Regions from separate parts of the Pseudomonas fluorescens group sp. PF-1 genome, predicted to be linked through region 2. Evidence: predicted binding sites of a transcription regulator. Region 2 holds the regulator's gene; the other holds the start of a gene.

Region 1 (3,602 bases), 650 kb from region 2:
TACCGAGAATTTCTCCCAGCACTTCCTCGAACGGCACACTGACAAATAACACGCGTTGGGAGCTGCCGTACTTCTTCCAGATGAAATGCGCGACTTCCATAACGCCCAATTCATGGGCCCTGCCGCCCAGGTTGAAGAAGCAGAAATGGGCCATCAGGCCACGGCGCATGATCTGGTAGGCAGCGACGGTCGAGTCGAAACCGCCGGACATCAAGACCAGCGTCTGCTCCAGCGCACCCAGCGGATAACCGCCGATGCCGTTGTGCTGGCTGTGGATCACGAACAACCGTTGGTCGCGAACTTCGATGCGGACTTCGACTTCCGGCTTTTTCAGGTCGATCCCGGCGGCACCGCACTGACGGCGCAACTGGCTGCCGACATATTTCTCGATGTCGATCGAGCTGAATGGGTGCTTGCCGGCGCGCTTGCAGCGCACCGAAAAAATCTTCCCGGCCAGTGCATCACCGTAGTGCTGCTTGCACTTTTCGACGATGTCGTCGAAATCGCCCAGCGGGTATTCGTCGATCTGCAGGAAGTGCGCGATGCCCGGCATGCAGCTCAGGCGCTCGCCCATCTCTTTCAGGGCCTTGGGGTCGCTGACACGGGTTTCCAGCTCGAGGTTGTCCCACACACCGTTCACCACCACAGCCGGGTCCAGATCGCGGAGCACGGCACGGATGTTCTTGGCCAATTGGCGGATGAAACGCATCCGTACCGGGCGGCTCTTGATGGTGATCTCGGGAAAGACTTTTACGATTAGTTTCATGAAAACAGCGCGCGCTGGGCCAGCCGAAAAAGGGGGGCGCGGATTATAGCGGAAATTGCTCAAGGTTTAACCAGTTAATGTGCAGAAGGTTTTGCACGCACCAAAACAGGTCACTTTGAGGTCTGAGCGCCACATTAAGGGGCGCAAATTCAAGCATTTATAGGCCTCGCACCTCTATAAGCGTGAAATTGGGGCAAAAAACCCATGCTGGGGCACTGGCATGCAATTTGCTCCCTTGTGAGGCAGGTTGCCTTGGCAGAGTATTCGCGCCGGCATCACAAACATTTAAGGGCATCCACTACCAGCCCTAAGCCACCCGGAGGACACTATGTCGAAGTCGGTTCAACTCATCAAAGATCATGACGTCAAGTGGATTGATCTGCGGTTCACGGACACCAAAGGCACTCAGCACCACGTGACCATGCCGGCTCGCGACGCGCTGGATGAAGACTTCTTCGAAGTCGGCAAGATGTTCGACGGTTCTTCCATCGCTGGCTGGAAAGGCATCGAAGCCTCCGACATGATCCTGATGCCGGACGATTCCACCGCCGTTCTCGACCCGTTCACCGAAGAGCCGACCCTGATCCTGGTCTGCGACATCATCGAACCTTCGAGCATGCAAGGCTACGATCGCGACCCGCGTGCGATCGCCAAGCGCGCCGAAGAGCACCTGAAAGCCACCGGTATCGGTGACACCGTGTTCGCCGGTCCAGAGCCAGAGTTCTTCATCTTCGACCAGGTCAAGTTCAAGTCCGACATTTCCGGTTCCATGTTCAAGATCTACTCCGAACAAGGTTCCTGGATGTCCGACCAGGACATCGAAGGCGGCAACAAGGGCCACCGTCCAGGCGTCAAAGGCGGCTACTTCCCGGTTCCACCGTTCGACCACGACCACGAAATCCGTACCTCCATGTGCAACGCACTGGAAGAAATGGGCCTGACCGTCGAAGTTCACCACCACGAAGTGGCAACTGCCGGCCAGAACGAAATCGGCGTCAAGTTCAACACCCTGGTGAAGAAAGCCGACGAAACCCAAACCCTGAAGTACGTCGTGCACAACGTTGCCGATGCCTACGGCCGTACCGCTACCTTCATGCCTAAGCCTCTGTACGGCGACAACGGTTCGGGTATGCACGTACACATGTCCATCTGGAAAGATGGCAAGAACACCTTCGCAGGCGAAGGCTATGCCGGCCTGTCCGATACCGCCCTGTACTTCATCGGCGGCATCATCAAGCACGGTAAGGCCCTGAACGGCTTCACCAACCCGGCCACCAACTCCTACAAGCGTCTGGTTCCAGGTTTCGAAGCGCCAGTAATGCTGGCCTACTCGGCTCGCAACCGTTCTGCTTCGATCCGTATTCCTTACGTGTCGAGCCCGAAAGCCCGCCGTATCGAAGCGCGCTTCCCGGATCCGGCTGCCAACCCGTACCTGGCGTTCGCCGCACTGCTGATGGCTGGCCTGGACGGCATCCAGAACAAGATCCACCCTGGCGACGCCGCTGACAAAAACCTGTACGACCTGCCGCCTGAAGAGGCGAAAGAGATCCCACAAGTTTGCGGCAGCCTGAAAGAAGCCCTGGAAGAGCTGGACAAAGGTCGTGCGTTCCTGACCAAAGGCGGCGTTTTCAGCGACGACTTCATCGACGCTTACATCGCCCTGAAAAGCGAAGAAGAAATCAAGGTTCGTACCTTCGTACACCCACTGGAATACGAGCTGTACTACAGCTGCTAATCCGGTAGCGCCTGCGCAAGCGGCGTGACAAAAAAGAGGCCTTCTTCGGAAGGCCTTTTTTGTGGGCAGTTTCCGACAACTGCTTGCTCATTCTCCTCGGACATTCACAGCATCGTCCGGCATCAATCCATTCGAGTAGCTCGTAGCCTATATCGACTTGCTTGAATTCAATGGATGGAAGAATGAAGACCTGCCTGCTCACACCCCTGATCGCCACTTTGACCACTGCGTTGCTGGGCTGCAGCCCCGCCTCACCTCCGGCGGGTATCGAACGTAAAATCCTGCTGCAAACCAGCACATCCTGGGACAGCACGCCTTACATTCGCTACCCCGACGCCGCACCCGAACTGTCAATACTCAAACTCAAGATACCTGCCAACACCGAACTCGACTGGCATACCCACCCGATCCCCAACGCGGCATACATTCTTGCGGGCGAATTGACGGTGGAAAGCAGGGACAACGGCAAGATCCAGCACTTCAAACAGGGCGACGCGCTGGCTGAAATGGTCAATATCACGCATCGTGGAAAGACCGGTAACAAGCCGGTAGAACTTATTGTGTTCTATGCTGGCAGCCAAGGTATTCCATTGTCGGAGTAATCCTCGCGGCCCACCTGGAGTCTGAATGCGGCTGTTATCAATGTTTTTGCTGCTGTCTTTGGCTTTTCCCGTGATGGCGCAGATTTACAAATACACCGACGCCGATGGCAACACCGGATACAGCAATCAACCACCAGATGGCGTTAAAGCTCAACCCGTCGAGTTGCCACCGCTCAACAGTGTCGAAAGTCAGCCGCCGAGAAAACCGGAACCGCCAGCCAAAGCCGGCAACCGCGAACAACCTCACGTCACGTATGAGGTACTGGAACTCACTGGCCTGCCCGTCACCGAAGCCCTGCGCGCCAACGACGGCACCTTCACCGTCAACGTACTCATCAAGCCCCGCCTGCAAGGAACGCATCTGCTCAGACTGTGGCTGGACGATCAACCGTATGGCCAGCCCGGCAACGTACCGATCCTGCAACTGGTGAATATCGATCGCGGCCAGCATCGTCTCGCCGTGCAAGTGATCGACGGCGATACGGTCGTACAGCAAAGC
Region 2 (3,602 bases):
GACGATGATCAAGCGCATGATTACTGACCGTTTTGCTCGTCCAGGACAACCTGATACAAGGCTTCATTGCTCGGGGCGCTGCGCAGTTTTTCGCGCACTTCCTTGCGGTCGAGCATGCTGGCAATTTGGCGCAAAAGTTCCAGGTGCGCATCGGTAGCGGCTTGCGGGACCAGTAGAACGAACAACAGGTCAACCGGTGCGCCGTCGATGGCGTCGAAATCTATGGGGGCATCGAGGTGCATCAGGGCACTGATGGGTGAAGAGCAGCCCTTCAGGCGACAGTGGGGAATGGCGATGCCGTTGCCAAAACCCGTCGAGCCGAGTTTTTCACGGGCAATCAACGCCTCGAAGACATCTTGCATCTCCAGATCCGGCACTTCCCGGGCGATCAGGTTGGCAATTTGTTCGAGGGCTTTCTTTTTACTGCCGCCCGGCACGTTCACAAGTGAACGGCCGGGGGTCAGGATGCTTTCAAGTCGGATCATGGGTTGGGGGTGTTAACGACCGGTAGCGCCCTGGAGGAGGCTCTGGGTCTTTTCCTTATGCTTTTTGAGTTGTTTATCCAGCTTGTCGGTCAGTGCGTCGATCGCCGCGTACATATCGGTATGTTCCGCGTTCGCGACCACTTCATTGCCGGGAATATGCAGCGTGGCTTCGATTTTCTGCTTCAACTTTTCGACGGTCATCGTGACCTGTACGTTGGTGATCTTGTCGAAGTGCCTCTCTAACCGTTGGAGTTTTTCGCCGATGTAGGTGCGAAGAGGTTCGGTCACTTCCAGTTGGTGTCCACTGATGTTGACTTGCATACAGCTTCTCCTTCGTTGCCAGTGCATAAAGCGGTAGATCAAATGACCTACCACTGGAACGCTGTGGCGTGGCTCTACATCAACCGCTTGCGTTCGCTCGAAGGCGCGATCCCAAGGGATTCGCGGTACTTGGCGACGGTGCGGCGAGCCACCTGAATGCCTTGTGCCTCCAGTAAACCAGCGATCTTGCTGTCACTCAACGGCTTTTTCTGATTTTCCGCGGCAACCAGTTTTTTGATGATCGCGCGGATCGCCGTGGACGAGCATTCGCCGCCTTCGGAGGTGCTGACATGGCTGGAGAAAAAGTACTTCAGTTCATATATGCCCCGAGGGGTATGCATGAATTTCTGTGTGGTCACCCGTGAAATTGTCGACTCGTGCATGCCAACCGCCTCGGCGATGTCATGCAGGACCAACGGTTTCATGGCTTCGTCGCCGTACTCCAGGAAGCCGCGCTGATGCTCGACAATCTGGGTGGCAACTTTCATCAGGGTTTCATTGCGGCTTTGCAGGCTCTTGATGAACCAGCGGGCTTCCTGCAACTGATTGCGCATGAACGTGTTGTCGGCGCTGGTGTCGGCGCGACGCACGAAACCGGCGTACTGGGCGTTGACCCGAAGACGCGGTACCGATTCCTGGTTGAGTTCCACCAGCCAGCGTTCGTTGTCCTTGCGCACGATCACGTCGGGAACCACGTATTCGGCTTCAGTGGATTCGATTTGAGAGCCCGGGCGCGGATTAAGGCTTTGAACCAGTTCGATCACCTGGCGCAGCTCATCTTCCTTGAGCTTCATGCGGCGCATCAGCTGGCTGTAATCGCGGCTGCCGAGCAAGTCGATGTAGTCGATGACCAGGCGCTTTGCTTCGGCGAGCCAAGGGGTTTTGGCCGGCATCTGGCGTAATTGCAGCAGCAGGCATTCGCCCAGGTTGCGGGCGCCGATTCCGGCGGGTTCGAATTGCTGGATGCGGTGCAGGACGGCTTCGATTTCGTCCAGCTCGATGTCCAGCTCCGGGTCGAAGGCTTCGAGTATCTCCTCGAGCGTCTCGTCCAGGTAGCCCTGATTGTTGATGCAATCGATCAGGGTCACGGCGATCAGGCGATCGGTGTCGGACATGGGCGCCAGGTTCAATTGCCACAGCAAATGGCTTTGCAGGCTTTCACCGGCCGATGTGCGGGTGGTGAAATCCCACTCGTCGTCATCGTTGCTCGGCAGACTGCTGGCGCTGGTCTGGTAAACGTCTTCCCAGGCGGTATCGACGGGCAGTTCGTTGGGGATACGCTCGTTCCAGTCGCCTTCCTCGAGGTTATCAACCGTCGGTGCGCTTTCCTGGTAGGAGGGTTCCTGAATGTCGGGGTTGGGTTTCTGTTCGGCGTTGTCGGCCAAGGGGTCGCTGTTATCGAAGTCGTCGCCTTCTTCCTGGCGTTCGAGCATCGGATTGGACTCCAGGGCCTCCTGGATTTCCTGTTGCAGGTCCAGGGTCGACAATTGGAGCAGGCGGATGGCCTGTTGCAGCTGCGGTGTCATCGTCAGCTGCTGGCCCATTCTTAAGACTAGCGATGGTTTCATGGCAGGGGCTAAACACCTTATTCGCCGGCGCACATGCGCCATCCACTACAGGGCGCCGGAGCGCCAAACATAAGCAAATTATATGCCTGAAACTGAAGTGTTTGCCTAGAGCGCTGTAACAATAAAAAAGTGTTGATTTTTTATCGAGACAAGCGCTCGGTCGACTAGCCAGACACCTCGGTGCTTACAGGCGGAACTCATGGCCCAAATACACTTCCTTGACCAGATCGTTGGCCAGGATGGTTGCAGCGTCGCCTTCGGCGATCAATTGGCCATCGTTGACGATGTAGGCGGTTTCACAGATGTCGAGGGTGTCACGGACGTTGTGGTCGGTGATCAGCACGCCAATGCCCTTGGCCTTGAGGTGATGGATGATCTGTTTGATGTCGCCTACCGAAATCGGGTCCACGCCGGCGAAGGGCTCGTCGAGGAGGATGAATTTCGGGTTGGTGGCCAATGCCCGGGCGATTTCCACACGGCGGCGTTCGCCACCGGACAGGCTCATGCCGAGGTTGTCGCGGATGTGGCTGATGTGGAATTCCTGCAGCAGGCTTTCCAGCTCCTTGCGGCGACCGGCCTTGTCGAGTTCCTTGCGGGTCTCCAGGATCGCCATGATGTTGTCGGCGACCGAGAGTTTGCGGAAGATCGACGCTTCTTGCGGCAGATAGCCGATACCGGCCTTTGCGCGGCCGTGCATTGGCTGGTGGCTGACGTCCAGGTCGTCGATCAGTACGCGGCCCTGATCGGCCTGTACCAGGCCTACGATCATGTAGAAACAGGTGGTCTTGCCGGCGCCGTTAGGGCCTAGCAGGCCAACGATCTGACCGCTGTCGATGGACAGGCTGACATCACGGACGACCTGGCGGCTCTTGTAGCTCTTGGCCAGATGCTGAGCTTTCAGAGTTGCCATTACTGGGCCTTTTGCTCGTCGGTTTTCTTCTTCGGCTGGATCACCATGTCGATGCGCGGACGCGCTTCGGTGACCTTGTTACCTGTCGCACGGCCAGCGCTCGCAAGCTTCTTGACGGTGTCGTAGACGATTTTTTCGCCCTGGGTGGTGTTGTTGTCCTTGTCGATGACTTTGGCGCGATCGATCAGTACGACGCGGTTTTGCGCGGCGTGGTACTGGATGGTCACTCCCCAGCCCTGGACAGGCTTGGTGTCGCCCTGGGTTTGCAGTTGTTCGAAGTAGGCCAGGTTGCCTACAGAGGTCACTACATCGATATCG

What was found. Region 2 encodes sigma-54, which starts transcription at its own class of promoters, with help from an activator protein. Its sites were predicted from a motif close to ANTGGCATNNANNTTGCTNT; they were not measured.
Region 1: glnA (type I glutamate--ammonia ligase) is a predicted target of sigma-54. The motif match lies at 981-1,000, and genes of this name have one in related genera.

The regions. Positions count from the first base shown of each region.
Region 1 covers NZ_JBTMNG010000002.1:629,943-633,544, reverse strand. Annotated here, with positions in the region: gene thiI (tRNA uracil 4-sulfurtransferase ThiI) at 1-766, opposite strand, end outside; gene glnA (type I glutamate--ammonia ligase) at 1,095-2,501, shown strand; gene ACX3YD_RS17650 (cupin domain-containing protein) at 2,684-3,103, shown strand; gene ACX3YD_RS17645 (DUF4124 domain-containing protein) at 3,129-3,602, shown strand, end outside.
Region 2 covers NZ_JBTMNG010000002.1:1,282,331-1,285,932, forward strand. Annotated here, with positions in the region: gene rapZ (RNase adapter RapZ) at 1-18, opposite strand, end outside; gene ptsN (PTS IIA-like nitrogen regulatory protein PtsN) at 21-485, opposite strand; gene hpf (ribosome hibernation-promoting factor, HPF/YfiA family) at 498-806, opposite strand; gene ACX3YD_RS20460 (RNA polymerase factor sigma-54) at 881-2,374, opposite strand; gene lptB (LPS export ABC transporter ATP-binding protein) at 2,559-3,284, opposite strand; gene lptA (lipopolysaccharide transport periplasmic protein LptA) at 3,284-3,602, opposite strand, start outside.